4 regions of the Bradyrhizobium sp. MV1.5 genome follow, and region 3 is predicted to be linked to each of the others. Evidence: predicted binding sites of a transcription regulator. Region 3 holds the regulator's gene; each other region holds the start of a gene.

Evidence for each region. Region 3 encodes LexA, which represses DNA repair genes until DNA is damaged. Its sites were predicted from a motif close to TGTTCNNNNTGTGTTCNG; they were not measured.
Region 1: the regulator LexA is predicted to act here: its motif matches at 5,338-5,355, upstream of recA (recombinase RecA).
Region 2: the regulator LexA is predicted to act here: its motif matches at 4,129-4,146, upstream of uvrA (excinuclease ABC subunit UvrA).
Region 4: the regulator LexA is predicted to act here: its motif matches at 5,043-5,060, upstream of AC0L2J_RS21280 (ImuA family protein).

Annotation. Positions count from the first base shown of each region.
Region 1 is NZ_JBVVPL010000019.1:65,957-73,872, forward strand. Features, by position in the region: gene AC0L2J_RS19205 (hypothetical protein) at 1-205, opposite strand, end outside; gene AC0L2J_RS19210 (hypothetical protein) at 422-655, shown strand; gene AC0L2J_RS19215 (PilZ domain-containing protein) at 910-1,152, opposite strand; gene AC0L2J_RS19220 (HdeA/HdeB family chaperone) at 1,333-1,626, shown strand; gene AC0L2J_RS19225 (PaaI family thioesterase) at 1,743-2,207, opposite strand; gene AC0L2J_RS19230 (hypothetical protein) at 2,568-2,879, shown strand; gene AC0L2J_RS19235 (hypothetical protein) at 2,985-3,239, shown strand; gene AC0L2J_RS19240 (DUF6894 family protein) at 3,249-3,482, opposite strand; gene AC0L2J_RS19245 (hypothetical protein) at 3,574-3,780, opposite strand; gene AC0L2J_RS19250 (DUF2798 domain-containing protein) at 4,054-4,311, shown strand; gene AC0L2J_RS19255 (hypothetical protein) at 5,031-5,198, opposite strand; gene recA (recombinase RecA) at 5,448-6,536, shown strand; gene gcvP (aminomethyl-transferring glycine dehydrogenase) at 6,899-7,916, opposite strand, start outside.
Region 2 is NZ_JBVVPL010000012.1:161,182-169,097, reverse strand. Features, by position in the region: gene AC0L2J_RS14660 (ABC transporter substrate-binding protein) at 84-1,394, opposite strand; gene uvrA (excinuclease ABC subunit UvrA) at 1,549-4,062, opposite strand; gene AC0L2J_RS14650 (ABC transporter substrate-binding protein) at 4,235-5,476, opposite strand; gene AC0L2J_RS14645 (ATP-binding cassette domain-containing protein) at 5,517-6,998, opposite strand; gene AC0L2J_RS14640 (branched-chain amino acid ABC transporter permease) at 6,998-7,916, opposite strand, start outside.
Region 3 is NZ_JBVVPL010000027.1:41,106-49,021, forward strand. Features, by position in the region: gene AC0L2J_RS23480 (S41 family peptidase) at 1-739, opposite strand, end outside; gene AC0L2J_RS23485 (alpha-hydroxy acid oxidase) at 1,045-2,178, shown strand; gene AC0L2J_RS23490 (HAD family hydrolase) at 2,187-2,819, shown strand; gene AC0L2J_RS23495 (molybdopterin molybdotransferase MoeA) at 3,402-4,613, shown strand; gene lexA (transcriptional repressor LexA) at 4,790-5,491, shown strand; gene AC0L2J_RS23505 (hypothetical protein) at 5,898-6,332, shown strand; gene AC0L2J_RS23510 (ComEC/Rec2 family competence protein) at 6,471-7,916, opposite strand, start outside.
Region 4 is NZ_JBVVPL010000023.1:1,967-9,882, forward strand. Features, by position in the region: gene AC0L2J_RS21270 (error-prone DNA polymerase) at 1-2,704, opposite strand, end outside; gene AC0L2J_RS21275 (Y-family DNA polymerase) at 2,701-4,293, opposite strand; gene AC0L2J_RS21280 (ImuA family protein) at 4,190-4,978, opposite strand; gene AC0L2J_RS21285 (putative DNA modification/repair radical SAM protein) at 5,142-6,377, shown strand; gene AC0L2J_RS21290 (UdgX family uracil-DNA binding protein) at 6,377-7,819, shown strand.

The DNA.
Region 1 (7,916 bases), on a different contig from region 3:
CGCGCGGATAGGACGTGCTGAGGAAGACGAATTCGATCTGCTCGCGCACGACGCGTTTGACGTCGGGGGGCGCTTCCGGCGGCGGCTGCTCGGCCTCCTTCATGCGCATGAACTCGGGCACCGGTGCGCGGCTGTCGGCAAAGCCGCAGGCCCCGAGCGCGAGCGCGCTGGCCAGCAGCGCGGCGTGAGCAATAATCCGTAACATCCGTGAAGATCCCCTGCGGGCCAAAACATAGGCACGAATGCGATCCGACGAAGACCCGGCCGATCAAGATTCGCTGAAGCCAGGATTTCTTGAAGCCAGGATTTCTTGGAGCCAGGATTTCCTGAAGCCAAGATCTCCTGAAGCCCTGGAGCCCGCGGCATTGGCTATTCCATCATTGCCGGCTAGTTTGTACCCCAGACGAGGGGGATTGCGCCCATGAGGATTTTGGTCATAGCGGCCGCCGTGCTGGCGCTGGCGGTTGCCCCCGCGCAGGCGCAGATGGGTGGTGGCAGGCGTCAGCCTAACGAGGGCGGCCAGAAGGCGGACAACAAACCCAAGGTCGACGAGAAGGCCTACAAGGCCGCACTCGAGCGCATTCCCGAGTCCAAGGAGAAGTACGATCCGTGGAGCGGGGCGCGTCCGCCTGAACCTGCCAAGAAGCCGAAATAGGTGAGGCGGGCGTTGGCGAGCCGCCCGTGCTATTTGGCCGCTCTCATCACGCTCCTCGCATCGTCACCGCAGCCAAGCATCGGGCGGCAAACGGCTGGCCCATAGCGGGCCCGCTGGGCAGGCGAGGTTTCGTCGTCGTGCTCGACCGCGACACCGGCAAGCCCATGTGAGTCTGCGCGAGCCGTCGCCGTCGCATCAAAGCAATCATCATCGTGTTGTGGATGTGATGCGAACGATCATTCACATCATGTGCACTACTGTACGAAAGCGAGGCCGATGCGCTTCTCGCTGCGCCAGACGGCGCGGCATTTGCGCACGAAATTGTCGCGCGCGATCGCGAGCGTGAACGATTGCGGCAATGTGACGGTGGCGTCGAGGTCGATTGCGGCTCCGTTCGCCGACATGTTTCGCACCGTGCACGTGATGCCGCTGTTTTCAAAGGTGATCTTTCCACCCTTGAAAACCCGGTAACGCTGCGCTGCACGCTTCTCGATCATCCACGTTAATCCATAATGATCTTTGTGATGTAGTGCATAGAAATTACGTTGAACTAAACTCAATACTGGCGCTACTTGCATAGTGCTTCAGATTTCGTTTACGACGTCGAAGCGGAAGTCACTCCGCCCATTTTTCCCCAAGCCGTTCCTTTGTGGCGCTACACGCCGATGGAGATATTGATGAAGACCACGTTCTCGCTTCTGTTCGCCGCAGCGCTCTCGCTGTCGTCCATGCCCGCCCACGCCACCAAGCTCGATCTCGCGACCATGAGCTGCAAGCAGTTCCTGGAGAGCGGCGACGACACCATCAAGATGGTGCTGACCTGGATGGACGGCTGGTACAAGGGCGATGAAGAGAACGCGATCATCGACACCGACGTGTTCGTCCAGAACGCCAAGCAGTTCGGCAGCTATTGCGGAAAAAATCCGAACGTCAGCATCGTCACCGCGGCTGACGAAGTGCTCGGCAAGTAATTTCTCCGCGTGACGGCGCGACGCGAGATCACAACCGCGTTTCCCGGTCTCGACATGACGCCATCGAGAGCCGCGGTGCGCTTTGCGCTCATGCGGCTTTCTTCTTTCGAAGATGCTCACCCCGGCAGCATCGCGAACGCACTCGACACCATCGCCACCGGTTTGTTGTCGGTGGCCGAGAGCAGCGTGACCCGGCCAAAGCTCATGGTGCGCCCGAGTCGCACCACGCGGGCGTCGGCCAGCACGTCCGACGAGGAGACGGCGCGCATGAAATGCGTGGTCTGGTCGACCGTCGTCATCGGACGATAGCCGCGGTTGGCGGCAAGGTTCGCGATCACCATCGCGGTGTCGGCGAGCGCCATCAGCGCCTGGCCGCAGACCACGCCGCCGTTGCGGCACAGCCGTTCCGAGAACGGCATCCGCAGAAGCGCTGCGGGCTGCCAGTCCGGCACGTCCGGCGGCGGCAGGTGCTCGATGCGCTCGACCGACAGGTTGAGATCCTGGACCCAGGGCGCAAAGACCTCGCCGAGGATGCGTCGGGCCTCGGTGATGCCGAACTCGGCTTCTGGCTGCGATGGCATTGCTGTCGTTCCCTCCGTATTGTCGGATGTTCGGCATTCCGAGCGGGCCGGCGCGGCAAAGTCACCCGGTCTGCCGCGGGTCCCGTCGGCTTGAAAATGCCTGACTTCGCCCGGTATGATGCCACGGAGTGGGTATGGGTGGGTGATGTTGCGTCGGTATGTCCTCGTGTTTTGTCTGGCCGGGCTCGGCCTGTTGCTGAACGGGTGCACCAAGTGCGGCCCGATCTGGGACGACTGGCTCCACGCGCCGAAATCGTGCCGATCGGACCGGCTCTAGCGGGCCGAGCGGCCCCTGCGGTTGTGACAGGGGTGACAAGGCGCGGGCGACCCGCGCCGTCATGGATGATCAAGGAGTCAATGATGAAGCTTTTCCGTGTGGCCGCGGTGCTGGCTGTTCTGGCGGGACCGACCGTGCTGGCGGGACCGGCCTCTGCGCAACTGCCCAATATCAATTTGCTACAAGACGGGCCTAGCAAGACCCCGGAGGAGAAGGCCGCGGAAGCCGAGCGTGACAAGGCCTACAAGGAAACGCTGAAAAAGATTCCGGATTCCAAGGCGTCCAGCGATCCCTGGGGCGGCATGCGCTCCGACCCGCCGAAACAACCGGCGCCGCCAAAGGCGTCGGCCGCAACCGGGGCGCCGAAGAAGAAATCCGGCACGACTGCCAATTGACCTTCCGGCCGATCGGAGGCGGCTGGCGCCTTCGGCCGGGACTCCTCTTTGATCGGCCTGCTTCCTACATTGCGCGGGAGCGCATTGCGTCGAGGAGGACAGGGCATGGCCGATCGTCCGCGGGATCTCGCCGAGCGGATGGCGCGCCGGCGCAAGATGGGCGGCAAGCCCGGCCCGACGGCCGGCGACGGCTATCTGCGCGAGACCTTCACGCTGCCGCGCGCGGCGGCGCGGGAGAGGGCGCAGGCTTTCTTCGCCCGCTACCCCAAGGCCGGCTATATGAGCGCGGTCGAGACCTGGCGCGAGCTGCCCGGCGGCGACATCGAATTCACGATGCGGCGGCTGCCCAGCGCGGACTAGCGCCGGCCCCTATTCGAAGGTTTCGGACGTGATGCGGATCCGGAACACGGGCTCCTTGGCCTCGTCCAGCAGCTCCATGTGCCATTCGGAATTTTCCTGGAGCTTGCGGGCGATGCCGGCGGCCATGTCGGCGCAGAGGCTGGTCATCTCCCTCCAGGCCAAATCGCGATTTGCAAATTCCGACGCCTGGTCGGCACAGCCGGAATAGCTGCCGTTCCGGATTCGAAAAAAGTAGAGCGGCATGGTTCGTACCGATCGCGCCTGATGGCTCAGTCCCCACGGCCATAATCGCGGCAGTCCAATCCCAAACCATCGGCAGATCAATTCCGGGCGGCTACGGAATAGCCTCCCATGGACGCGGCTTGCGACCGATCGCCTTCAGCTCCCGATCGATGCGCAGCTGCACCCGCCGGATCGCCAACAGATCGATCTTGGTCTCGGTCCTGCCGGTCTTGATCTGCTCGCCGATCCGGAACTGCCACCGCCAGATCCCGGGAATTGCCGTCTTGGCGACGGTGAACTCGATGCCCCTGTGATTCATGGCCACCTCCCACGATTCACTTCCATCACTGAGAACATGCTGGGGGGCATTATATTCCAGCGAAAGCTAAATCTGTCGGTAAGTCCCGGATAGCCCACGGCTATCTCGCAAGCGTACGCACTTCCGAACGCCGGCCGCGCTCGGTGGCGCGAGACCTCATGCCCGTGGTTCTCCGACCAAGAACAGAGTTCCTGGGATGGGTAAGGGCGCCTTCCGGAACGCGGCGGCATGTGGCTTGCTTGGCCCGATGACGGTCAGCAACATGGGCGCGTCATGCTGGGCATTCCCCGCCGCTATTCTCATTTCGTGTTCGGAATCATCCAGTCCGGATTGACCTCGCTGGTCGCCGCGGGCATCGCCAGCCTTCCCGTGGGGAACGCGCTGGACTTCCTCGCGCACTGGCTGACGTCGTGGCTGATCGCATGGGCGGCGATGCTGCCGATCGTGTTGCTCGCGGCGCCGGCGATCCGCGCCTTCTCGCTGCGCCTGACGCGGGAGGAGGGCGGTTCGCAAACCGGCCGGCCGGCATGAAAATCGGCAAGAAAATTTGCAAGAAGATAAGCATGAAAAAACCCCGCTTGGGAAAGCCAAGCGGGGAGAAAGTTATTGGAGGCTGAGGTGCTGGGCTGCAACACCATAGCCGGACGACCCTAGCCGGCTCAGCTTACGACAGCCTGACAAGGCCCGACGGCGGCAGCGAAAGCCAGAGCTCGGGGGCCGCACACTGGCCCTGCACCGGTCCCAATTTCGACATCCGTTCGCACAACTCAGGACACAACGGCAGGCGAGATTTCGCAGCGACGGTGCTGCCATGGGGGAAACGTGGCGTGCCGGCAACGGGGTGGCATCATGGACAACGTAGAGCGGTCATTCGCCGCCGCGACGGCGGCTGGCTTCGTCGTGCTGGTGATTGGGATCGGGTTGCTGGTTCTGCTGTAGGCGGTGTTGGCTGCGGGAGACGGCTCGGGGTGGAAGGCCCATGCGCGCCTTTCAAAACACGAAAACAACCCCATGCACAGTAGCCCGCCTACAAATTCCACCATGAAATCAATGGCCTACTGGTAGTATTTAGATACCTCATCGGCTCGGACTCACCTCCATGGCCATCCGAATCTCGATCCCCGTGCCGATTCCATGAGATCAACGGACGGCCGCTCCGGCACCGTCGCCGGCGCGTTGCCGCTGGCGAACACCGCCACGCCTGACGCGTCGGCCGGCTGGCCTCGGCTCCGCCGCCCTCGTCCCGGCGGCTAATGAACCTTGATCGCGTCCAGCGGCAAATGGAGTTCGGCGGCACGCTCTTCGCGGTCTTTCTTGCGGAACTCGTTTTCCTTGCGCTCGAACTTGCTCATCTCCTCCCGCGCCGCCTCCAGCAGCGGAATGCGCCGGATCGTATCGTGATGCATGTTGTCCGTCATGACTGAGGTCCCCAGAGTTGCGGTCCCGTCCAAGAGAAGACCGCAGACCGCGAAAGGTTCGGTGCCGCAGGATTACGGAATTCTGACGGCGCGCGGCTCATCCGTCTTTGATGCGTGTCAGGCAAGACCAAAATCGCAAAAGAACATATTGCGAACCTAGAACAAATGGGGTACATTGGTTTTATCGCCGCGCCGCCTCGCCAATCGTTTGTCCCTCACGCGAATCCTCGTCATAAGGAGCACGACCCGATGTCCACCACTGCCCTGCGTATCGTCGAAGGATCCTCCATGGACAAGAGTAAAGCTCTGGCCGCCGCACTCTCCCAGATCGAGCGGCAGTTCGGCAAGGGCTCGGTGATGAAGCTCGGCAAGAACGACCGTTCGATGGATGTCGAGGCGGTGTCCTCGGGGTCGCTCGGGCTCGATATCGCGCTCGGGATCGGCGGCCTGCCGAAGGGGCGCGTCGTGGAGATCTACGGGCCGGAATCCTCGGGCAAGACCACGCTGGCGCTGCACACGGTGGCGGAAGGGCAGAAGAAGGGCGGCATCTGCGCGTTCATCGACGCCGAGCACGCGCTCGACCCGGTCTATGCACGCAAGCTGGGCGTCAATATCGACGAGCTCCTGATCTCGCAGCCGGACACCGGCGAGCAGGCGCTGGAAATCTGCGACACGCTGGTGCGCTCCGGCGCGGTCGACGTGCTGGTGATCGATTCGGTCGCGGCGCTGGTGCCGAAGGCCGAGCTCGAGGGCGAGATGGGCGATGCGCTGCCGGGTCTGCAGGCCCGTCTGATGAGCCAGGCGCTGCGCAAGCTGACGGCCTCCATCAACAAGTCCAATACCATGGTGATCTTCATCAACCAGATCCGCATGAAGATCGGTGTGATGTACGGCTCGCCGGAAACCACCACCGGCGGCAACGCGCTGAAATTCTATGCCTCCGTCCGCCTCGACATCCGCCGCATCGGCGCGATCAAGGAGCGCGACGAAGTGGTCGGCAACACCACGCGCGTCAAGGTCGTCAAGAACAAGCTGGCGCCGCCCTTCAAGCAGGTCGAGTTCGATATCATGTACGGCGAGGGTGTCTCCAAGATGGGCGAGATCCTCGATCTCGGCGTCAAGGCCGGCATCGTCGAGAAATCCGGCGCATGGTTCTCCTATGACAGCCAGCGTCTTGGCCAGGGCCGCGAGAATTCGAAAGCGTTCCTGAAGGCCAACCCCGACATCACCGCCAAGATCGAGACCTCGATCCGCCAGAACTCCGGCCTGATCGCCGAGCAGATTCTCGCCGGCAGCCCCGAGCGTGACGCCGACGGCGAGGAGCCGGGGGACGAGTAAGCTTCAACAGTAAAGTTTTTCGCGAGGAGCGGGCGCTGAGGACGTTGAGTTGCCGACGTCTTCGGCGCCTGTTTCGTTTGGGTTTGGTCGCGCTCGGGGGTCGCGATGAAGCGGTTGCGCCCGAAGACGACATGTGGCGCCACAACCGGATCTATCGCTGGCGGGGTGGCACGGAGCTGACCAACGAACGGCTGTGGCGATGGGATCGCGAAAGCCGATTGCTGGTTGGGCCTTAGATAAATAAAATCGTGTGCCGTAGGCTGTAGGATGGGTAGAGCGAAGCGAAACCCATCGCACTTTCCATCCTTAGAACGGAATGCAGTGATGGGTTTCGCTACGCTCTACCCATCCTACGCAGCGTGTTACTCCGCCGCTTCCGCATAATCGCTCACCGGCGGGCAGGAGCACACCAGATTGCGGTCGCCATAGACGTTGTCGACGCGCCCGACCGGGGACCAGTATTTGTCGGTGCGCGAGGTGCCCGCGGGGAAGCAGCCCTCGGCGCGGGTGTAGGCGCGCTTCCAATCGTCGTCCGCGATGTCGTGCACGGTGTGGGGGGCGTTGCGCAGCGGGGACGCCTCGATCTTGAAGCGGCCAGCCTCGACCTCGGCGATTTCCTTCCGGATCGCGATCATGGCGTCGCAGAAACGATCGAGCTCCGCCTTGGATTCCGATTCGGTCGGCTCGATCATCAGCGTGCCCGGCACCGGGAAGCTCATGGTGGGCGCATGGAAGCCGTAGTCAATCAGGCGCTTGGCGATGTCGTCGACGGTGACGCCGGACGTCGTCTTCAGCCCGCGGGGATCGACGATGCACTCATGTGCGACGCGGCCCTTTTCGTTCTTGTAGAGCACCGGGAAGTGCGCATCGAGCCTTGCTGCGACGTAGTTGGCGTTGAGGATCGCGATCTCGGTGGCGCGCTTGAGGCCTTCGCCGCCCATCATCAGGATGTAGATGTAGGAGATGGTCAGGATCGAGGCCGAGCCGAACGGTGCGGCCGACACGGGCCCGACCGGCGCTTTCCCATCCGTCACGGGGTGGCCCGGGAGGAACGGCGCGAGATGCGCCTTGACGCCGATCGGTCCCATGCCCGGGCCGCCGCCGCCATGCGGGATGCAGAAGGTCTTGTGCAGGTTGAGATGGCTGACATCGGCGCCGTAGTCGCCGGGCCGCGACAGCCCGACCTGCGCGTTGAGGTTGGCGCCATCGAGATAGACCTGGCCGCCATGGCCATGCACGATGTCGCAGATCTCGCGGATGTGCTCCTCGAACACGCCATGGGTCGAGGGATAGGTGATCATGACCGCGGCGAGGTCGTTCGAATGCTTCTCGGCCTTGGCGCGGAGATCGTTGACGTCGACGTCGCCGTTCTTCTGGCAA
Region 2 (7,916 bases), on a different contig from region 3:
TCCGGCGCTTCGCGCCACCTTCTCCCGCAAGGGGAGAGGGGAAGATGGCGCCGACGCGGACAATCCATTTCGGCACGCCGCCATTACGTCCCGTAGGTCGACCCCTTCGGTAGCGGAAACACCGGGTCCCGCGTCCGGATGTTCGTCGGCCACACCACCGAGATGTGCTCGCCGGCGTTCTGCATCACCACTGGGGTCGAGCGCTCGTTCTGGCCGGACATCGGCGTGCCCGGCGGGAAGAATTTCACGCCATAGCCCTGGATGGTGCCGCCGGCGGGAATGTCGACGTCGAGCGCGGCCTTGCGAATGGCCTCGGGCTCGAAGCTGCCGTACTTCTCCTTGGCGACCGGCAGCACGTTGTTGAGCAAGATCCAGGTCTGGTTGAAACCCATCGAGCAATGCGGCGGCACGTCGGTGGCGCTGGTCTTGGCTTGATAGCGCGAGACCATGGTCTTGGTGAGATCGCCGATTCCAGGCGCAAGCTTGGCGGCATCGAGCAGTTGCGCCGGCACCGGGTCGATGTTGCAGAAATTGTCGATGTCGGGGCCGAAGGTCGCGCGCAGCTTGTCGAGCTGGCTGTAGCCGGCGCCGGCGCCGAACAGCATCTTGAAGCGCAGGCCGCTCTCGCGGGCCTGACGCAGGAACAGGGTGATGTCGGGGTTGTAGCCGGCATGCGAGATCACATCGACCTTGGCGCGCTTGAGCTTGGTCACGAGCACCGACAGATCGGGCGCGGAAGCCGAATAGCCTTCCCGCATCACCACCTGGATGCCCGCCTGCTTGGCATAGGCCTCGTCGGCCGCCGCGACGCCGACGCCATAAGGGCCGTCCTCGTGGATCAAGGCAACCTTGACGTCCTTCGGGTCCATGCCGAGCTTGCCCTGCGCGTGCTCGGCGACGAAGCCCGCGAACGCCTGGCCGTACTGATCGGAATGGATCTGCGCGCGAAACACATATTGCAGGTTCTTGTCCTTGAACACGGCGGTCGAGACCGCGGTCGTGATCCAGAGGATCTTCTTCTGCTGCTCGACCTTCGCCGCCATCGGCACCGCATGCGCGCTGGAATATACGCCGTTGATGATGTCGATCTTCTCTTGGCTGATCAGCCGCTCGGCCTCGTTGATCGCCACGTCCGCCTTGCTCTGCGAGTCCGCCGCGACCGGCACGATCTTGGTCTTGCCGCCGATGCCGCCCTTTTCGTTGACGAGGTCGATGGCGATCTGCGCGCCGACCGAGGAGGCGACCGAGCCGCCGGCGGCGAACGGACCGGTGAGGTCGTAGATCAGGCCGATGCGCAAATTCTCGGCTTGCGCCTGGGCCCGTGTCCAATCGAGGCTGAGTGCGGCGGCGGCAGCCGCCGAGCTCTTCAGCAGCTGCCTGCGTGAAGTCGGCATCCTATCCTCCCTCAAAATCGTTTTATGACTTGGTCTTGTTATCTTTTTTCGAAGTATGGGGAGCGGGGCGGCGGAAAGTCAACATGGCGAAAGTCGGGGTCTGGCTCCGCGGCGCAGAACGCAATTGCGAAATGGGTGACGACGAGATCGCCCGCTACTGTTTCAAGCGTCGGGCGAGATAGCCGGCGGTCTTCCCGCCGGCCTCCGCGACCTCTTGCGGTGTTCCCGACGCAACGATACGGCCGCCTTCATCGCCGGCACCGGGACCGAGGTCGATGATCCAGTCGCTATGAGAGACGACATCCATGTCATGCTCGACCACGACCACGCTGTTGCCGGCGTCCACGATGCGCTCGAGCTGGGCGATCAGGCGCTCGACATCGCTGGGATGAAGACCGGTGGTCGGCTCGTCCAGGACATAGAGCGTGTGGCCGCGTTGCGGACGCATGAGCTCGGTCGCGAGCTTGATGCGCTGGGCTTCGCCGCCCGACAATTCGGTCGCGGACTGACCGAGGCGGATATAGCCGAGGCCGACCTCGCGGACGACCGATAGCGACCGGTTCAGTGTTGGATCTTCGCGGAAGAATTCGAAGGCCTCGTCGACGCGCATCGCCAGCACATCCGCGACGGATTTTCCGCGGACCTTCACCTCCAACGTCTTGTCGTTGTAACGGGCGCCCTGGCAGGTCGGGCAGGGTGCGTAGACGCTGGGCAGGAACAGAAGCTCGACGCAGACAAATCCCTCGCCCTCGCAGGTGCTGCATCGGCCTTTTGCGACATTGAAGGAAAAGCGCCCGGCATCGTAGCGGCGGGATTTTGCCTGCGGCGTCGCGGCGAACAACCGCCGGACGTGGTCGAACAGGCCCGTATAGGTCGCAAGGTTGGACCGCGGCGTGCGGCCGATCGGCTTCTGATCGACCACCACGAGGCGATCGACCTGATCGAGGCCGGCGACGATCTTGCCACCCAATGTCTCGATCGCGGGTGCTGCCAGGCTGTCGTCATCCGCTTCCGCGGTCCGTGTATGGCCGAGATGCTCCGCCACGGCATCGACGAGGAATTGGCTGATCAGGCTCGATTTGCCCGAGCCCGACACGCCGGTCACGCTGGCGAGAACCCCGAGCGGGACATCGACGTCGAGGCCGCGAAGATTGTTGCGGGTCACACCCCGGACTTTCAGATGCGCCTTCGGTTCGCGGCGGACCGTCGGCAGCGGCTTTCGTGGATGGGCGAGATAATGGGCGGTTCGGGATTGCGCGACCTGACTGAGCCCTGCGGGCGGTCCACTATAGAGGATGTTCCCGCCGCCTTCGCCGGCATCCGGCCCGACGTCCACCAGCCAGTCGGCATGCCTGATTACCTCGATCTCGTGCTCGACCACGAAGATCGAATTGCCCGCGTGCTTGAGCCGGTCCAGCGCCCGCAGCAGCGCCTCGGTGTCGGCGGGATGCAAGCCGGCGGATGGTTCGTCGAGCACATAGACGACGCCGAACAGGTTCGAGCGGACCTGCGTCGCCAGACGCAAGCGCTGCAACTCGCCCGGCGACAGCGTCGGCGTGCTGCGCTCGCAGGCGAGATAGCCAAGCCCGAGGTCGAGCAGGACGGCCAGCCGCGCCGACAAATCCTCGCAGATGCGCCTTGCCACGACCGCCTTTTCCGACCTGTCGCTCGAGGCTTTCGCGAACGGCCTGACCACCACTTGCAGTTGCTTGAGCGGCAGATGCGACATCTCGGCGATGTTGAGGCCGGCAAACTTCACCTTGAGCGCCTCAGGCTTCAAACGCGTGCCGTGGCAGGTCGGGCAGTCCTGGGTGATCATGAATTGCGCGACGCGGCGCTTCATCATCGCACTCTCGGACTTGGCATAGGTCTGCATCACGTAGCGCTTGGCGCCGGTGAACGTGCCCTGATAGCTCGGCTCCTCCTTGCGGCGCAGGGCCCGTTTGACTTCTGCTGCAGTGTAACCGGCATACACCGGAACGGTCGGCTGCTCCTCCGTGAACAGGATCCACTCGCGGTCCTTCCTGGGTAGCTCACGCCAGGGCTTGTCCACATCGTAGCCCAGCGTTGTCAGGATGTCCCGGAGGTTCTGTCCCTGCCAGGCACTGGGCCAGGCCGCGACGGCGCGCTCGCGGATGGTCCTGGTGTCGTCGGGCACCATCGATTTTTCGGTGACGTCGAGCATCCTGCCGATGCCGTGGCAGGTCGGGCAGGCGCCTTCCGGCGTGTTCGGCGAGAATGATTCCGCATAGAGCATCTTTTGTCCGTGCGGGTAATCGCCGGCACGGGAATAGAGCATCCTGAGCAGGTTCGAGATGGTCGTCACGCTGCCGACGGACGACCTCGTCGTCGGCGCGCCGCGCTGCTGCTGGAGCGCGACGGCGGGCGGAAGGCCTTCGATGTCGTCGACTTCGGGGATCTGCATCTGGTGGAAGAGACGCCGCGCGTAAGGCGACACCGATTCCAGATATCGTCGTTGTGCCTCGGCGTAGATCGTCCCAAAGGCGAGCGATGATTTTCCGGAGCCCGATACGCCCGTGAACACGACGAGGGCGTTGCGTGGAATACTGACGTCGACGTTCCTGAGGTTGTGCTCACGCGCGCCTCGCACGCGAACGAAGCCGTCATCCTGCATCAGGCCATCGGGTTGTCTTGGTCGGTCGTCCATCTGGCTGCTCCGGCCCACGCATAGGAGGTTAACGGCAGGATCGCAGGATGGGTCCACCGATGCCAGCGTACTGGTTGCGTTCTGCACAAAACGAAGGCCCGTCGCGATTGAAGCGACGGGCCTTTCAGGGTGATGGGTGCCCAGTACCGAGCCCGGTGGCGGGCTCGGCCGGTTACTGCGACAGCTTCACGAAACTCGGAAACTTGAGCTTGCCCTCCGCGATCTTCTCGGGCCAGACCACGACCTGCTTGGAGTCCTGCCACTGGAAGACCAGACCTGACACGGTCGTCGGACCCGACTTGATGCCGTGGGTGAACTCGTCGTCCTTGCCGTAGAACTGGATGCGGCCGATCGTGCCCTCGTAGTCGGTCTTTTCGAGTTCAGTGACCATCTTGTCGGGATCGGTCGAGCCCGCGCGCTTGATCGCCTCCGTGATGAAGTAGACCTCGTCATAGGCAGTGTAGCCGGTGTAGGCCGGCGGCGAGCCGAACTTGGCCTTGAACGCCGCCGCGAACGGTTTCGTCTTGGAGGTCACGGCGACATCGGGCGTTGCGACCGCCAGCGACGGGACGCCGTCGGCGGCACCATTGGTGTCCTTCCAGAAGGTCGGGCTCAGCGCCTGCGCGCTGATGCCGAACATCGGGACCGGCACTTGCTGGTTCTTCCACTGCACGGTCGGCTGCACGCCGACATGCGAGATGCCGGTAACGATGACGTCCGGCTTCTTGGCCTCGATATTGTTGAAGATCGGCGTGAAGTCGGTGGTGTCAGGCGAGAACCGCACGTGCTCGACGACCTTGAGGCCTGCTTTCGGAAGACAGGCCTCGTAGCCGACGTCGAGCGGCTTGGTCCAGGCGGCGTCCTCGCTCATGATCGCGACCGTCTTGAACTTGAGCTTGTCGACCAGCAGATCCTTGGCGGCGTCGCAGACGAGTTGCGCTTGCGCGGCCGAGGTCAGATAGCCGTGGAAGGTGTACTTGTTCTTCTCATAGTCGTTATGGATCGCCTTGGTGATCTCGTTCGAGGCCGCGCCGGGGGTGATCAGCGGCATCTTCAGCCGCGCCGCCCAGGGTTCGAGCGCGAGAACGACCTCGCTGATGTAGCTCGCGATCACGGCGGAGACCTTGTCCTCGCTCACCGCGCGCTGGAATGCACGCACCGAGTCGGCCGAGGAGCTCTTGTTGTCGTAGGTCACGATCTCGATCTTGCGGCCAAGAATGCCACCCTTCGCGTTGATCTCGTCGGCGGCGATCTGCGCGCCGCCAGGCGTCGCGGCACCCGCAATCGACTGCACTTCGGCGATGACGCCGATCTTGATCGGTTCGTTCGACTGCGCGTAGGCGGGAGCAGCGAGGCACAGCGCCAGCGCGGAGGCGAGGAGGAAGCTGCTGCTCAAATTCGGCGATGGTCGCATGGTCGTTCCCTTTGCTTCTTTTGTTGTTGGTATGCGCGAACTAGAGAAAATCGGCGCCAGCCTCCGCGGCGAAGCGGCCCGGATCGCCCTCCCAGACGATCCTTGCATGTTCGAGCACATAGACGCGGTCGGCATGCGGAAGCGCGAAGGTCACGTTCTGCTCGCCGAGCAGCACCGTGATCGACGTCGTCTGCCGCAGCTTCTCCAGGGCCTTGGACAGGAGCTCGAGGATGACGGGGGCGAGGCCCAGCGTGGGCTCGTCCAGGATCAGGATCTGCGGCTGCATCATCAGCGCACGGCCGATCGCAAGCATCTGCTGCTCGCCGCCGGAGAGTGTTTGCGCCATCTGGCCCTGACGCTCTTTCAGGATGGGGAAAAGCTCGAACAGCCATGCGAGCTGTACCGCACGCTTGTCGTCGGCCAGATGTTGCCCGCCGAGATCGAGGTTTTCCCGCACGCTCATCTCGCCGAACAGCTCGCGCGATTCCGGGCACTGCACGAGGCCGCTGCGGGCGATCTTCGCCGGCGTCGTGCCGCGCAGCTTCTCGCCGCTGCGCACGATCTCGCCGCTATAGGGCAGGAAGCCGGAGATGGTGTTGAACAACGTGGTCTTGCCGGCGCCGTTGAGGCCGACGATCGAGACGAACTCGCCCTCATGGACGTGGATCGAGACGTTCTCCAGCGCCTGCGCCTTGCCGTAGAACACGCTGACATTCTCGACCTGGAGCAGCGGCACCTTGTCCTTGAAGCTGGTCTCGGGTCGCGCATGGGTCTCGATGGCGCCACCGAGATAGACCCGCCGCACCGTCTCGTTCTTCATGACGTCATCGGCCTTGCCGGTGACGATCTCCTCGCCGAGATACATCGCGAGCACGCGGTCGACCAGCGCCGCGACACTTTTGACGTTGTGGTCGACCAGCATCACCGCGCGGCCCTCGTCGCGAAAGCTGCGGATCAGGTCGGAGAAAACGTCGACTTCTGCGCGCGTCAGCCCGGCAAAGGGCTCGTCCACCAGCACGACCTTCGGATCGCGCGCGATCGCCTTGGCGAGCTCGAGCCGGCGCAGGTCGGCAAAGGGCAGCGTCGGCGGGCGGCGGTTCATGACGTTGCCGAGCCCGACGCGGTCGGCGATCCATTTGGCGCGCTCGACCAGCGCCTTGTCCGGAAACAGCATGAACAGGCTGTCCGGCAGCAGCGCGACCATGATGTTCTCCAGCACGGTCTGCCGGTTCAGCGGCCGCGAATGCTGGAACACCATGCCAAAACCCTTGCGCGCGATCTTGTGCGCGGGAAGGCCGGCCACGTCCTCGCCCTCGAAGATCACCTCGCCTGATGTCGGGCGCTCGATGCCCATCACGCTCTTCATTGCGGTCGACTTGCCCGAGCCGTTCGGCCCGATCAGGCCAAAAATCTCGCCGCTATTGACCTCGAAGCCGAGGTTCTTCACCGCCGTCAGTCCGCCGAAGCGCTTGGTCAGGCCGCGGACTTCGAGCACGGCCCTGTTTGAAGATCGCATATCCATCACGAGCGCGCCTCACGCGAGAGGGCCGCTCCGAGGAAGCCGCCGGGGAAGAACAGCACGACGAGCAGCGCGACGGCCGAAACGATAAAGGTCGCGAGCTCGCCGGTGGGCCTTAAGAACTCGCCAGCGACGATCAGGAAGATCGCGCCCAGCGCCGCGCCAAGCACCGTGCGCCGGCCGCCGAGCACGGCCGACACGATCACGTTGACGCCGACCGCCACGTCGACGACGGTGCCGACCGAGGCGGTGCCGAAGTAGAACACCAGCAGCGCCCCCGATAGCCCCGAGAAGAACGCGCTGACGATGAAGGCGGCGAGTTTGTGCTTGACGATGTTGAAGCCGAGCGCGCCGGCCTGCACCGGGTCCTGGCCGCTGGCTTGCAGCACCAGGCCAACAGGCGATTGCGACAGGCCATAAAGAATGGCCGCCGAGATCGTCATGAAGCCGAGGGCGATCCAGTAATTGGCGCCGGCATTGATGGTGATGACGTCGGGGATAGTCAGGCCGATCTCGCCGCCGGTGAGGTCGGCGAACACCACGATGAAATTCTGCAGCATCAGCACCGCGACCAGCGTGGTCAGGCCGAAATACGGTCCGCGCACCCGGAGCGCCGGCAGCGCCAGCACGAGGCCGGCGATGACGGAGGCGAGCGCGCCGAGCACGATGCAGGCGTAAACCGACCAGCCGAACTGGGCATTGAGGATGCCCGCGGTGTAGGCGCCGACGCCGATCAGGAAGGTCGGCCCGAAATTGACCTCGCCGGCGAACCCGAACAGCAGGTCCCACGCCATCGCGAACACGCCGAAATAGAAGGCGACGGTGAGAAGCCCGAGCACGTAGCCGGAGACGTAGAGCGGAAGCGTTGCCGCGATGACGACCAGCGCGAGCGAGATGAAGAACAGGCGTGTCGTAAAGAAG
Region 3 (7,916 bases):
CGCCCGGATTGTTGCGCAGGTCCATCACGTAGCCCACCAGCTTCTCCGGCGGAACGTCCTTGGAGATCGATGCGATCGCCTTCTTCAGGCCATCGGTGGTCTGCTCGTTGAACGAGGTGACGCGGATATAGCCGATATCCCCGTTCTCGACATGGAAGCGCACGGGGCGCACATGGATGATCTCGCGCTTGATCGCGACGTCGAGCGGGGCGTCGGCGCCCTTGCGCATGATCGTGAGCTTGGTCTGGGTGTCGACCGGCCCCTTCATCTTGTTGACGGCCTGCTCGAGCGTCATGCCCTGCACGGCATCGCCGTCGATCTTGCTGATGAGGTCGCCCGACATGATGCCGGCCTTGGACGCCGGCGTGTCGTCGATCGGCGAGACGACCTTGACCAGCCCCTCCTCCATCGTGACCTCGATGCCGAGCCCGCCGAACTCGCCGGAGGTGGTCTCCTGCATCTCGGTCCAGGCCTTGTCGTTCATGTAGCGCGAGTGCGGATCGAGCGAGGTCACCATGCCGGTGATCGCGCCTTCGATCAGCTTGGCATTGTCGGGCTTCTCGACATAGCTCGCCTTCACCCGCTCGAACACTTCGCCGAACAAATTGAGCTTGGAATAGGCGTCATCCGCGCTCGCTGCCGCCCGTGCCGCCCATACGCCGCCGTGCGGACTGGCTGCCAAAAGGGTCAGACACGCTCCGGTGAGCGCGCCCAGTGGAAACAGCAGGGTTTTCCGCATGGATAGGCTGGCCTTCTTGCTTCGCGGTTCGGTGGGGCTGGGAGCCGCCATGCAAATGGCGATCCAGCCTGCTTCTCACAATACCATTCTGGTTTCTTCAAGGCCGGGATGCCACGCCGGCGGGTACACCGTAAAAATCGCTTCGTCCGGACCTAAACTTTCGGCAACGTTGCAGGACCCGGTTCGTGCGCAGCGGGGGTCGGCCGGCCGGCCCACGCCTCGCAGCCATGCCATTTTAGGATGGTTTTGGCGCCCCGGACGGGTTAGGCGATGAGGGAAGGCTTCAAATTCTCGGGAGGATAACAATGAACGAAGCACCCCGCATCCAACCGGACAGGAACGTCGAGCTAGGCGCAAGCACCGAGCCGTTCCAGAATCTGCATGAATTCATCCGGAAAGCCCGCGCCAACCTCAACCAGAATGCCTGGGATTATATCGTCGGCGCGGCCGAGACCGAGACCACGATGCGTCGCAACCGCATGGCGCTGGACGAGATCGCCTTCCGCCCGCGCGTGCTGCGCGATGTCCGCAAGGTTACAGGCTCGGCCGAGCAGTTCGGCCGGAAGATGCGGCTGCCGGTGGTCCTCGCCCCCGTCGGCGCGCTCGAGATCTTCGATCCGGATGGTGCGGCGAGCGTGGCACGCGCCTGCGGCACTTTCGGTGCGGCGCACATGCTCAGTTCCGTGTCCGAGCCCGGCCTCGAGAAGACGGCCGAAGCTGCGCCCGACGCGCTTCGCCTCTACCAGCTCTATGTGCGGGGCGACGACGCCTTCGTCGCCGACGTCGTCAGCCGGGCCGAGAAGAACGCCTACGCCGCCTTCTGCCTGACCGTCGACACCGCCCATTACAGCCGTCGTGAACGTGACATCGCCAAGCGCTACGTTCGCGAGAGCCGGCTGCGCGCCACCGGCGGCGATTACCAGAAGGGTCTGGAGTGGCGGACGGTGAAGATGATCAAGGACAAGTTCAAGATCCCGCTGATCCTCAAGGGCATCGCGACGCCAGAGGACGCGCTGATCGCGATCGATCACGGCGTCGAATGGATCTACGTCTCCAACCATGGCGGCCGTCAACTCGATCACGGTCGCGGCGCCATGCACGTGCTGCCGGAGATCGTTGACGCCGTGAACGGCCGCGCCAAGATCATGGTCGATGGCGGCATCTGTCGCGGCACCGACATCGTCAAGGCGATCGCGGCGGGCGCCGACGTCGTCGGCATCGGCCGGCTGCAATGCTGGGCGCTGGCGGCGGCCGGCGAAGCCGGCGTGGCGCGCATGCTGGAGCTGCTCGAAGATGAAGTGCTGCGCTGCCTCGGCCTCTTGGGTGCGACCTCGTTCGCCGAGGTCAACAAATCCTGCCTGCACCAGGCGACCGCAACCAATGCGCCGAGTGTGTTCAGCGCGTTTCCGCTGTTCGACCACGAGCCGTATCGATACTGAGCGAAAGGATGCAGGTGAAATCGCTCTCTCCCGGAGCTGCGGATGCGCTCCTGTTCGATCTCGGCCGCGTGGTGCTCGATATCGATTTTTCCAAGGCGATCGCCTGCTGGGCGGGACATGCCGGCTGCAAGCCCGACGCCATCGTCGCGCGTTATGTGCGGGACAGCGAAGCCTATCGGTTGCACGAGATGGGGAAGATCAGCGATGAGGATTATTTCGCCTCATTGCGAGCCTCGCTCGGAATTGGCATTTCGGATGCGCAGTTCCTGGAAGGCTGGAACGCGATCTTCGCCGGTGAAATGCCTGAGATCTCCGAGCTGCTGCCGCGGGCAGCGAAGCAGATGCCGCTTTACGCTTTCTCCAACACCAACCGGCCGCACGTGGACCATTTCTCGAGGGAGTATGCCGACCTCCTCGGCCATTTCCGAGAGCTGTATTTGTCGTCCAGCATCGGCCTGCGCAAACCGGATGCGGAAGCCTTCGACCACGTCGTTGCGGCGATCGGCGTGCCCGCCGGGCGCATCGTGTTCTTCGATGATCTTGCTGAAAACATCGAGGGAGCGCGGGCGCGCGGCTTGACGGCGGTGCATGTGACCTCGCCGCGTGACGTCGGGAACGCGTTGAAGGCATTGGGCATCTGACGACGATCCGTCGGCGCGAAGCCCATGGAAGGTGCGCCCGACGGAACTAATTCGAAAGATTTTGGAACCAATCACTTTGTGCATTTTTATACAGAGTTCCCGGAACAGAATACCGTCTTCAGGAGTCTACAGCCCGTTGGGACTTCTACGAACGGGTGCATCACCGTGTTGGGCAAAAACTACCTCACTAGGCAGGCCTCTCTTCTCCTTGAATTCGCCAGGACAACTTCAGACTCGGACCTTTCCGCCAAGCTCGTGAGCAAGGCCGCCGACCTGAAATCCCAGGCCGATCCGCTGCCAGACAAAGACCAGGGGCCGAAGGCGCCCGACGTAACTCCCGGGCGGGCAGGGAGCTGATCAGTGGCGCTCGTCGTTCTCCTCTTGTCATGATTTTCGTCGCTTCCATGACCACTCTCCTGCCGATCCGTCACCTCGTGCCCCGACGCGCTTAATGCCGCCTTCCGGAACAATGTGAAGCGGCGGGACGACTGCGCCCGCTGAGCCGTTTTTGCCTCCGCGCCCGCGCTCGGCTAGAAGACTTGCGGAACATTCGCCCGAACGTGCCGAGCAGGAGTTTTCGCCGTGGCCTTGATGCCGGTTTCCGATGCGCTTGCCGCGGTGCTGGCGGGTGCAGAGCCGCTGCCGGAAGACATGATTTCCCTCGACGAGGCCTACCATCGCGTGCTCGCGCGTGACGTCGCCGCGCGACGCACGCAGCCGCCGCAGGCGATGTCCGCGATGGACGGCTACGCGGTGCGCGCGGCCGATGCCGCGACGATCGATTCGGAGCTCACCGTCATCGGCGAAGTCGCGGCGGGCCGGCCGTTCGCGGGGACGGTCGGCGCCGGCGAGGCCGTGCGGATCTTCACCGGCGGCGTCGTTCCCGCTGGCGCGGACGCCGTCGTGATCCAGGAGGACACGGTCGCCGCCGGCAAGCGTATCACGATCAAGGAAGCCGCGGTCGCCGGACGGCACATCCGCCGCGCCGGCGTCGATTTCCGCGAAGGCGACGTGCTCCTGCGCAAGGGAAGCCGTCTCACCGAGCGCGACCTCGCGCTCGCCGCCGGGATGAAACATCCGCACCTTGCCGTTTTCAGGCGACCGAAGGTCGCGATTCTCGCCACCGGCGACGAGCTGGTGATGCCGGGCACCACGCCCGGCCACGGCCAGATCGTCTATTCCAACGGCTACGCCCTGCACGCGCTCGCCCGCAGCGAAGGCGCCGAGACCATCGACCTCGGGATTGCCGCCGACACGCTGGAGGCGACCACCGCCGGCATCCGCCGCGCCCGCGAGAGCGGCGCCGACATCCTGATCACGACCGGCGGCGCATCGGTCGGCGACCACGATCTGGTCCAGCAGGCGCTGCGGGACGAAGGCATCGCGATGGCGTTCTGGAAGATCGCGATGCGGCCAGGCAAGCCGATGATGCACGGACGACTCGGCGCAATGGGTGTGATCGGCCTGCCGGGCAATCCCGTGTCGTCCTACGTGTGCGCTTTCCTGTTCATGGTGCCGCTGATTCGCGCCCTGTCGGGCCGTTCGGTGATTCACCATCGCCGTGAACGCGCCGTGCTCGGCCGCGACGTCGGCGCCAACGACCAGCGCGAGGACTATCTGCGGGCGCATCTGGAGGAGCGTGACGATGGCACACGCGTCGTTCTTCCCGTCAATCATCAGGACTCTTCGCTGCTTGCGAATCTCGCTGCAGCGCAGGTACTTCTCGTACGCGCACCATTCGCGCCGAAGGCCGAGACCGGCACGGCTTGCGAAGTGTTGCGGCTCCCCGTCTGAGCGCCTCGGCAACGCGCGTTCCGCGAAGTTTGCCCTGTTCACGGTAAATTAAGCAGTTGCGGAACATGTATCGAACATATAGTGTCCGTTCATGATTTGTTTCGAGCATGTAGCGGCTTATGGCCGAATTCAGCGTCTCGGAATCGGACGACATCAACCGGGGGACTTTGGTCGAGATGTTAACGCGCAAACAATACGAGCTTCTGCGGTTCATCAGTGAACGTCTGAAGGAAAGCGGCGTACCGCCCTCCTTCGACGAGATGAAGGATGCGCTCGACCTGCGCTCGAAGTCGGGCATCCATCGCCTGATCACGGCGCTCGAGGAGCGTGGCTTCATCCGACGCCTGCCCAACCGCGCCCGCGCGATTGAAGTCATCAAGCTGCCGGAGCTCCAGGCGGCCGCCGGCAGCCGCCGCGGCTTCACGCCGAGCGTCATCGAGGGCAATCTCGGCAAGGTGCGTGCGGGCTCCAGCCTGCCCGCTGACGAGGGCGAACGTCCCGTGGCGGTGCCGGTGATGGGCCGCATCGCGGCCGGCACGCCGATCGAGGCATTGCAGACCCGCAGCCATACCATCAGCGTACCGCCTGACATGCTCGGCTCGGGCGAGCATTACGCGCTCGAAGTACGCGGTGATTCCATGGTCGAGGCCGGCATCCTCGACGGCGACATGGCGCTGATCCAGCGCAACGAGAGCGCTGATACCGGCGACATCGTGGTGGCGCTGATCGACGACGAGGAGGCGACGCTGAAGCGCTTCCGCCGTCGCGGCGCCTCGATCGCGCTCGAGCCCGCCAACGCAGCCTATGAGGTCCGCATCCTGCCGCCCGACCGGGTGAAGATTCAGGGCAAGCTGATCGGGCTTTACCGGAAGTACTGATACCGGGAGTACTTGATGCGGGAGTGCTTCATACGGGAAGTACTACATGCCGGCCATCGCCGGTCAGAGATTGGAGCGGATCATCGTCCGCTCCGGCTGGATAGTCTTTCTGGTTCTGCACAGACTATCCGGCCCTTTGTCCGGCACTCGCTCCTCGCGACGCCCAGGAAACAGCACCGCTTCGCGGCTCGAATGTTCGCGGAAACAGCGGCTAGCACGCGCCTCCCAAATGCATCGCAGCGTGCTTTGTTCCTATTGAATTCGGGAAAGATAATGTGATCGCGGCTCGCTGAGACCAGCCGCAGATTTGCCCACAACCAAGCAGAGCGTTCGTGCTTCAACTCTGATAGAGGCCTGCGCCTCGATTGAGAGACGCGGGTTGCTATCCCAGCATGAGGAGCACCCGATGTGTGACTACAGCCTGCATGCCGTCGCGTCGCGCCCCGCCGAAGTCGGCGAGACGATTGTCACGACAAGCTTCCGCGGCACCTCGACGCGCGGCTTCGCCTCCGCAGCCGATCCGTCTGTTGCGGTCTGCCTGCTGCCGGGAACGGAGCTGGCCTTCGCCGACGACGTCCGCTACGACAATCGCTGGATCTGGACGCGCACCATCAACTCCCGCGTGGGCAAGTTCGGCAAGATCGATCCGCACGTTCCCGACCGCCATCATGACGCGATCGAATTCCCCGACGGCAAATACGTGCTGGTGACGCAGCTCGTCGAAGGCCAGCGAGCGACCGTGCTGCAACTGCCGGTGACTCAGTCGGTCACCGAGCGCGAGAACAAGGCGCAAATCATCGCCGACAGGCAGCCGACCGTCACGCACCTGCCGATCGGCTGACACAGCCGCCCTCCGGCTACGAGGTCGGAGGTCAGGATTGAATCGCCATCGCCGGCCGTGGCCGGCGAGAAGGTGTGGTTTGCGCCCGGCGAATCCGAGCGGATGCGCCACCCCACTGCATTGCTCCGCACCATCAGATCAATCGTCGGCCTGCAAGTCCGTCTCCGCGGGCGTTGCGTCCTTGATGCGGGACGCGGTCGCCTTCGGCGCAAGGCTGCCGTCGAAATCACCCTCGCCAGCGCCGGCCGGCAACCAGGGGCGGCTCGTGCCTCTCGCCCTCACCGCCTGAACCACAAATCCGTCACCGCGCTGCGCCAGCGCCAGCGCGCTCTGGCTGGCGAGCCGCTGCCGATCGACCACCATCGCCGCGCAATCGGACGGCGCGGGACGTGTCGTCACCACCAGCGCGGCCCGACTGCAATCGTCCACGAGAGCGTCGACGCGCAGTGCCAGCGCGACCAGCCTCCCGTCGGCCAGTGGCGTCACGCAGCCGGATTCGTCACAGGACACGCCATCGGCCAGCGAGGCTCTGCCGGCATCGCGCGGATCGGCGTCGGCAGCGAGCCATTCCTTGAGCAGAAAGCTGTCCTTGTTGGTCCTGATCAGGTGCAGATATCCGTCCCTGCCCCGCACCGCGACGCTCGCGCCATCCCCGGCAATCAGGACGTCGGGCTGCCGCGCCGACAGTCCCCAGAGGATCGCTGCCAGCAGCACCAGGGCGCCGGACCAGCGCAGCGGCGTGCGCAACAAGCCCAGCACGATGATTCCCAGGCTCGCCGCGATCAGCGGCGCGATCCCGAACGCCGGGATGCGGCCGACCGCGCCGGGCAAGGCCGCGACCCAGCGGGAGACCGCGACCATCCACTCGATGCCGATCCCCATCAGCCACCAGAACACGCTGTCCAGCCCGAACGGCGCAGCAAGCAGCCCCAACAGTCCCGCCGGCATCACCAGCGCCGAGACCACGGGCATCGCGCCGAGATTGGCGAGCACGCCGAACGGCGTGACACGGTGGAAATGGAACGCGGCATAGGGCGTAGTCGCAAGTCCCGCAATCAGCGAGGCCATGAACAGCATCGCGATCTCGCGCCCACCCCACATCGCAATGCGCGCGGTCGCCGAATGGTCCGGCGAGGCAAACAAATTCGGCATGCCGATCTGCACCAGCGCCACCAGCCCCAGCGTTGCCGCAAACGACATCTGAAAACTCGGATGCACCAGCGCTTCCGGCGCGACCGTCAGCACGATCAGCGCGGCGACAGCGAGCGTGCGGAAGGTGATGGCACGGCGATCGACCATCACCGCGATCAGCACCACCGCCGTCATGAAGAACGACCTTTGCGTGGCGACCTCCGCGCCCGACAGCAACAGGTAGAACGCAGCGCCGACCAGCGCCGCGGCGGCCGACCATTTCTTGATGGCGAAGCCGGCCGCCAGTCCCGGAACCAAAGCGAGCAGCGCGCGCACCGCGAAGAACACGACACCGGCCACGACGGCCATGTGATAACCGGAGATCGAGAGCACGTGGCCGAGACCGGAGATGAACATCGCATCGTTGACGGGCGTGGTGATCGCATCGCGTCG
Region 4 (7,916 bases), on a different contig from region 3:
GCCGGCGGTTGCGGGCGGCGACGATGCGGTCGGCCCAGTCTTTCGACTTGTCATTCCGGGACGAGGCATGAGCGTCGAACCCGGAATCCACGCCTCCAGGCGTACGCGGTCCGATGGATTCCGCGCTCGCACCAAGCGGCGCGCCCACATTGCGCAATTGCCCAATGGGGAATGACGATTGGAGACATTTCAATCGCTCCTCATCCTCATCGAGCCAATGAAAACCGTCGATCTGGCGGAAGCCCAGACGCACGGCGCAATATTTGCCACTTCCTTCTTCCAGCGTGTTCTGCGCAAAGCTGTAGGACACATCGATATCGCGCACCTCGACGCCGTTCTTGCGAGCGTCGCTGACGATCTGCGCCGGGGCGTAAAAGCCCATCGGCTGCGAGTTCAGGAGGCCGCAGCAGAATGCATCAGGGTGATAATGCTTCAGCCATGAGGAGATATAGACAAGCTGCGCGAAGCTTGCGGCATGGCTCTCCGGAAAACCGTAGCTGCCAAAACCCTTGATCTGTTCGAAACAGTTTCTGGCAAAATCAGGCGCATAACCGCGCGCGATCATGTTGCCGATCATCTTGTCTTCGAACCTGCCGATGGTGCCGACATTGCGGAACGTTGCCATCGCACGGCGGAGGCCGTTGGCTTCCTCCGGCGTGAACTTCGCGGCCTCGATCGCGATCCGCATCGCCTGCTCCTGGAACAAGGGCACGCCGAGCGTCTTGTGCAGCACTCTGTAAAGCTCGTCCTTGTCGCCATGCTCCGGTGACGGCGATGGATAGTTCACTTTTTCCAAGCCGTTCCGCCGCCGCAAATAGGGATGCACCATGTCGCCCTGGATCGGTCCCGGCCGCACGATCGCGACCTCGATCACGAGATCGTAGAAGGTCCGTGGCTTCAGCCGGGGCAACATGTTCATCTGCGCGCGGCTCTCGACCTGGAACACGCCGAGCGACTCCCCGTCGCACAGCATGTCGTAAACTTTGGAATCATCCTGCGGGACGCTCGCCAGCATCCAGCGTTCACCCTTGTGCTGCTCGATCAGATCAAAGCACTTGCGGATGCAGGTCAGCATGCCCAGCGCGAGCACGTCGACCTTCATCATGCTGAGCGCGTCGACATCGTCCTTGTCCCATTCGATGAAGGTACGATCGTCCATCGCGGCATTGCCGATCGGCACATAGGTGTCGAGCCGGTCTTGCGTGAGCACATAGCCGCCGACATGCTGGGACAGATGACGCGGGAATTCGATCAACTCGGTCGCGAGCTCGACCGCGAGGTTGATCATGGAATTTTGCGGATCGAGGCCGGCCTGCCTGACCTGCATGTCGTTGAGGCCCTTGCCCCAGCTTCCCCACACCGTATCGGCGAGGGCCGCGGTGACGTCCTCGGTCAGGCCCAGCGCCTTGCCGACGTCGCGGATGGCGCTACGCGGGCGATAATGAATGACGGTGGCGATGATCGCGGCGCGATGACGGCCGTAACGCCGATAGACATATTGCATCACCTCCTCGCGCCGCGAATGCTCGAAATCGACGTCGATGTCGGGCGGCTCCAGCCGCTCCTTGGAGATGAAGCGCTCGAACAGCAGATCGACCTTGGTCGGGTCGACCGAGGTGATGCCGAGCACGTAGCAGACCGCCGAATTAGCCGCCGATCCCCGCCCCTGGCACAAAATGTTCTGGCTGCGGGCGTAATGCACGATGTCGTGCACGGTAAGGAAGTAATGCGCGTATTTCAGCTCGGCGATCAGCGCGAGTTCTTTCTTCAGGGTGGCGCGCAGCTTGTCGTCGATCTCGCCATCGAAATATTTGTCGACACCGGCCCAGGTCAGATCCTCCAGATGCCCTTGCGCGGTCTTGCCCCGTGGTACCGGCTCATCCGGATACTGGTATTTGAGCTGGTCGAGCGAGAAGGTGACCTTGTCCGCAAAGCGCATAGTCTCCGCGATCGCCTCAGGGAAATCACGGAACAGGCGCGCCATCTCCCTGGGCGTCTTCAGGAACCGTTCTGCATTGGCTTCCAGCTTCCGGCCGACCGCCTCGATCGTGGTTTTCTCCCGGATGCAGGTCAGCACGTCCTGGAGGGGACGGCGCGCGGGGTGGTGATAGAGCACCTCGTTGGTCGCAAGCAGCGGCACTTTTGCTTTTGCGGCGAGATCATCGAGCTGCGCGAGGCGACGGCGGTCGTCGCCGCGATAGACCAGGCTCGCCGCCAGCCACACGCCCTCGGCACGACTGGTCTTCAGCTTGGCGAGAAGGTCCTGCGCTTGCGCCGCATCGAAGCGATGCGGCAGCGTCAGAATCAGGAGCTGGCCTTCGGAAAACGCAAGGAGATCGGCGAAGGTGAGATGGCATTCGCCCTTCGCGATCCGCGTGATGTCGTCGCCGCGCTTGCCCCTGGTGAGAAGTTGGCACAGCCGGCCATAGGCGGCGCGGTCGCGCGGATAGACCAGGATATCGGGCGTCCCATCGATGAAGACGATGCGCGTGCCGATCAGAAGCTTCGGCTTGTGCAGCACCTCGTCATTGTCGAGCTCCTTGTAGGCACGCACTACACCAGCGAGCGTGTTGTGATCGGCAATGCCGATCACGGGAATGCCGAGGATGCTGGCCTGATGCACATAGTCGCGCGGATCCGAGCCGCCGCGCAGGAAGGAGAAATTCGTGGTGATGCCGATCTCGGCATAAGCGGGCGTGTTCATGCGAAGAGACCGTGCACATACCAACCGGGAGGAGCGGGCTTGCCGTCGCCGTCGAAGCACTCCCCCTCGTAAAGACCATCGCGAAAGATCCAGAAGCGCAGGCCTTCGGCATCCTCGATGCGGAAATAGTCCCGCGTCAGTTGCTTGCCGTCCTGCCGCCACCATTCCATGGCGATGCGCTCGGGGCCTTCCACCCGCACCACCGCATGCTGCGCGCGACGCCAGGTGAATTGATGCGGCGGCCCGTCGGGGACGGTCGCGAACGGCACATTGATCGGCTCAGGCTTGTCGAACAGCCGCAACGGACGCAGCGGCGGCTCACTCTTGGTGCGCGCGGGCCATTCGGCCTGCATCGCCACGGCGAGATGATGCTGGGCAGGCGCCACCAGCACCGCACACTCAGGGATATGGGTATCCTCAGGCAGATGCACGACGATGCGCTTTCCGCCGATGCGCGCGGCGATGCGGTCGATCAGCGCGGCAAGCTCGTCATTGTCGTGGACATGGGCGTCGAGATCGCGCTGCTCCTGTACCACGATCTCGGTGCGGCTTGCCGACAGCCGCACCATGTCGAAGCCGAAGCCGGGATCGAGCGGATCGGCGAGTGCATCGAGACGCTCGCGGAACAGCCGGTCGACGACCGCGCTCCGCGTCACCGACCGCCCGGTTTCGACCATGATCGCGCGCACGGCGCCGTCGGTGCGGAAGAAGGTGGCCTCCAGCCGGCGCGCGCCCTTGCCCTGCTTCTCCATCGACGCGATCAACGTGTCGGCGAGGCGCGACAGCGTCATCGCGATCATGGTGTCGGTCGCGATCGGCTCGGCAAAGCGTTTCTCCACGATGTAATCGGGCAGCGGCTTTCGTGGATTGATCGGCGCATCGCCCTGCCCCAGCGCATGCGCGAGCAACGTGGAGAACCGCGCACCGAACCGCGCCGTGATTTCGCTCGGCGTGCGCGAGGCGACATCGCCGATGGTTTTCAGACCGGCGCGACGCAGGCCGGTGCTGATAGTCTCGCCCGCGCCGAGCGCGGACACCGGAAACCGGCTGATTGCCGCCGCCTCCCCACCATCGGCAACGATGGTCCCTGAAGATTGCCGCGTCAGCGTGCGCGCGCAGACCGAGGTACCGGCGATCGCCGCGCTGACGGCAAAGCCCTGGCGATCGAGGGCACGGACAAGGGTTTGCAACAGCGCGGCCTCGCCGCCAAACAGATGCGCGCAGCCGGTGATGTCGAGAAACAGCCCGTGCGGCGGATCGAGCGCCACCAGCGGCGTGAAGCGGTCGCACCAGTCGGCGATGTCGCCGATCGTCTTCGCATCAGCCACGGCATCGGCGTCGAACACCTTTAGATCCGGACACATCGCCCGGGCATTGGCCAGGGGCTGGCCGATATACAGACCGAGGCGCTCGGCGGCGTCGTCCAGCGCATGGATCACCAACGCGTTGCTGTCCTTGATGACGACGATGCTCGGATCATTGGTTCTACCCAGCCCGACGCCGTCGAAGAACCGCTGGATCCGGTCGATGGGCAGGCGCGGCAGCCACAGGCTGAGGATACGCCGACGATTCAGAGAACTGGCACTCATCACATTTCCATTCCATGATCCACCGGCCGCAGGGGCCATGACGATTGCGCAGGAGCTCGGCATCGAAGCGCGGCGCGCCCCAGGCACTCCACACCGGCCCCGGCGGCGAATGCGCCGCGCGAAGCATCCATCTGGTCTCGGCGGTCGAGGGCAAGGGTTGCGCGGCCATCCGCAGCAGCAAACCGGTGACACCGGAAGATTGCGCAGCCAGCGTCAGCTTGCGGCTCGCTACGAGATCGAACTGCCTGGTCTCACCCCAGAGCTCGAGCACGACCGCGCCCAGCGCGTCGCAGGCGAGCGCATCGGCCGACGTGCGCAGGGCACTCTCCACGTCGGCAGCGCGTACCATCACCATGCGGCGCGGATCGAGACCGATCTCGGCGAGCCCGCTCATCGACAGCGCACCGGTTTCAATGTCTGAAAAATCCTGCCGCACCCACAGCAGTGGCTTGCGCACCGTCACGCGCCCCGCAAGGCCGGTGACAAAGCCGGTCGCGGCTGCGCCCTGGCGTCCTTCGCAAAATACCTCGTGGATTGCCGCGCGCGCGAGCCCGCCCTTCAGCGCGCTGTCGGCCTCGCTATGGCCGAGCGCGACACGGTCACGATGATGCACGACCTCCGCCGTCTCGATGCGCTCGATCTGGCCGCGCAAGGCTGCAAGCGCGCTTGTTCGTGCGCCGCTCATATACGCCGCTCCTCAAGGGTGATTGCCGATGGCTCTCAAAAAGAGAACCAGCGGCTAGCTCATTTGTTCATGATATGTTCTAATATAAAGCTAACGACGCCCCGGGAGTCAATCGAATTGGCGGGCCTTGGGATTCATGAGCTGAATCAAAGGGATTACAACTATGGACGTGCAACGCAAGCTGGAAATCCTGGCGGACGCCGCCAAGTACGACGCGTCCTGCGCCTCCAGCGGCACCGAGAGGCGGGATTCCAGCGACGGCAAGGGCATGGGCTCGACCGCGCCCGGCATGGGCATCTGCCATTCCTACGCGCCGGACGGCCGCTGCATCTCGCTGCTCAAAGTGCTGCTGACCAACGCCTGCAATTACGATTGCCTCTATTGCGTCAACCGCGCCTCCTCCAATGTGCCGCGTGCCCGCTTCACCATCGACGAAGTGGTCAAGCTGACGCTCGACTTCTACCGGCGCAATTACATCGAGGGGCTGTTTCTCTCCTCCGGCATCATCCGCAACCCCAACTACACCATGGAGCAAGTGGTGAGCGTCGCGCGCAAACTGCGCGAGGAGCATCACTTCCGCGGCTACATCCATCTCAAGACTATCCCCGAGGCCGACGATGCATTGATCTCCGAGGCCGGCAAATATGCCGACCGTCTCTCCATCAACATCGAGATGCCGCAGGAGACGAGCCTGCAGCAATTCGCGCCCGAGAAAGACGTGCGCGCGATCCGCCGCACCATGGGCCGGCTGCGGCTGAAGCTGGACGAGGCCGAGGAAAACCGCAGCGCGAAGACGAAAGCCAAGCCGCAGCGCTTCGCGCCGGCCGGCCAGAGCACGCAGATGATCGTCGGCGCCGACGCGGCCTCCGACCACACCATCCTCCACACCAGCGCCAATCTCTACGGTTCATACCGGCTGAGGCGCGTCTATTATTCCGCGTTCAGCCCGATCCCCGATGCCAGCCGCGCGCTGCCTCTGCGCGCGCCGCCCTTGCTGCGCGAGCACCGACTCTATCAGGCCGATTGGCTGATGCGGTTCTACGGCTTCGACGTCGGCGAGATCGTCGACGACAGCGCGATGCTGCCGCTCGACATCGATCCAAAACTCGCCTGGGCGCTGCGCCACCGCGACCGCTTCCCGCTCGACGTCAACCGCGCCAGCCGCGAGGAATTGTTGCGCGTGCCGGGCTTCGGCACCAAGACGGTCGAGCGCATCATCGCGGCGCGCCGCACGACCACGATCCGTGTCGCCGATCTCGCGCGGCTGCATGTGCCCCGGAATAAAGCGCTGCCGTTCATCGTCCTCAGCGATCACCGGCCTACGCCGCATCGCCTCGACGAGGCACGGCTGATCGAACGGTTCAAGCCGAAGGCAACGCAACTGGGATTTGGCTTCTGATGCAGTACATCACCCTCGAGAGCGAAACCGATTTCGACGGCTGGCGCAAAGCCGCGCGTAACCTCGTGCTTCATCAGGTGAAACCGGCCGATGTCACCTGGGCCGTGCAGGGCGGCGAAGCGGAGCTGTTCGCGACGCCCTCGCCGTCTCCGCTGCCGGCGGCTGGCGACGGCACCTTCAACGTGCCTGCAAAATTCGTCGAGCTCGCCAAGGCCGCGATCCTGCATCGCGATCCCGAGCGTTTCGCGATCCTCTATCGCCTGCTGTTTCGGCTGAAGGACAATCACGATCTCATCGAGGTCGCGACCGATCCCGATGTCGCGCAAGTCATGGCCATGGCAAAGGCGGTCTACCGCGACGAGCACAAGATGCATGCCTTCGTGCGCTTCCGCGAGATCGGCAGGGAACGTGAAGCACACTACGTTGCGTGGTTCGAGCCGGAGCATCACATCGTCGAACTCGCCGCGCCGTTCTTCGCCAAGCGCTTTGCCGACATGCCATGGTCGATCCTGACGCCCGATTTGTGCGCGCATTGGGATGGCCATGCGCTCTCGTTCACATCAGGCGTCAGCAAGAGCGAGGCGCCGAGCGAAGACCGGCTGGAGGACACCTGGCGGCGCTACTACGCCAGCATCTTCAATCCCGCCCGCCTGAAGGTGAAGGCGATGCAAACGGAAATGCCGAAGAAATATTGGAGGAACCTGCCCGAGGCTTCGATCATTAAGCCTCTGATCGAGGATGCCGAGCGCATGACCGGCGCCATGATCGCCAATGCCGCAACCGATCCGCACAAGCCTCAAAAGCGGCCGGAGGCTCCGATGAAACGCAAGACCGCTATCGACGATCTCGAAGCGCTCCGCGAGGAGGCCGCCCACTGCCGCGCCTGCCATCTCTACAAGGACGCCACCCAGACCGTGTTCGGCGAGGGTCCGAAGTCCGCCAATATCATGCTGGTCGGCGAGCAGCCCGGCGACAAGGAAGACCTCGCGGGCCATCCCTTCGTCGGTCCGGCCGGCCAGATGCTCGACAAGGCACTGCAGGAGGCCGGCGTCGACCGCAAGAAGGTCTATGTCACCAACGCGGTGAAACACTTCAAATTCGTGCCGCGCGGCAAAATCCGCCTGCATCAGAAGCCGAACACGCCGGAGATAAAGGCCTGCCGGCAGTGGTACGAGCGGGAAGTCTCCGTCATCCAGCCCGATCTCATCGTCGCGATGGGCGCGACCGCCGCGCAGAGCGTGTTCGGCAAGATCACCCCGATCGGAAAGAACCGTGGCCGGCTCATAGACCTGCCCGACGGTCACAAGGCGCTGGTGACGGTGCACCCGTCCTATCTGCTGCGGCTGCCCGATCCGGAAGCCAAGGCGCTGGAATATCAGCGCTTTGTCGAAGACCTGAAGATCGTCGCCGGTTTGCAGAAGAAAGCCGCGCGCGCCGCCTGAATACGAGCGGGAAAACGGCTTTCAAGCCTCGGTTGTCATCCAGCCTTCAAATCCATCGAGGACAATAGCCCTTACAGAAAGTTAAGGGGCGTTCAGA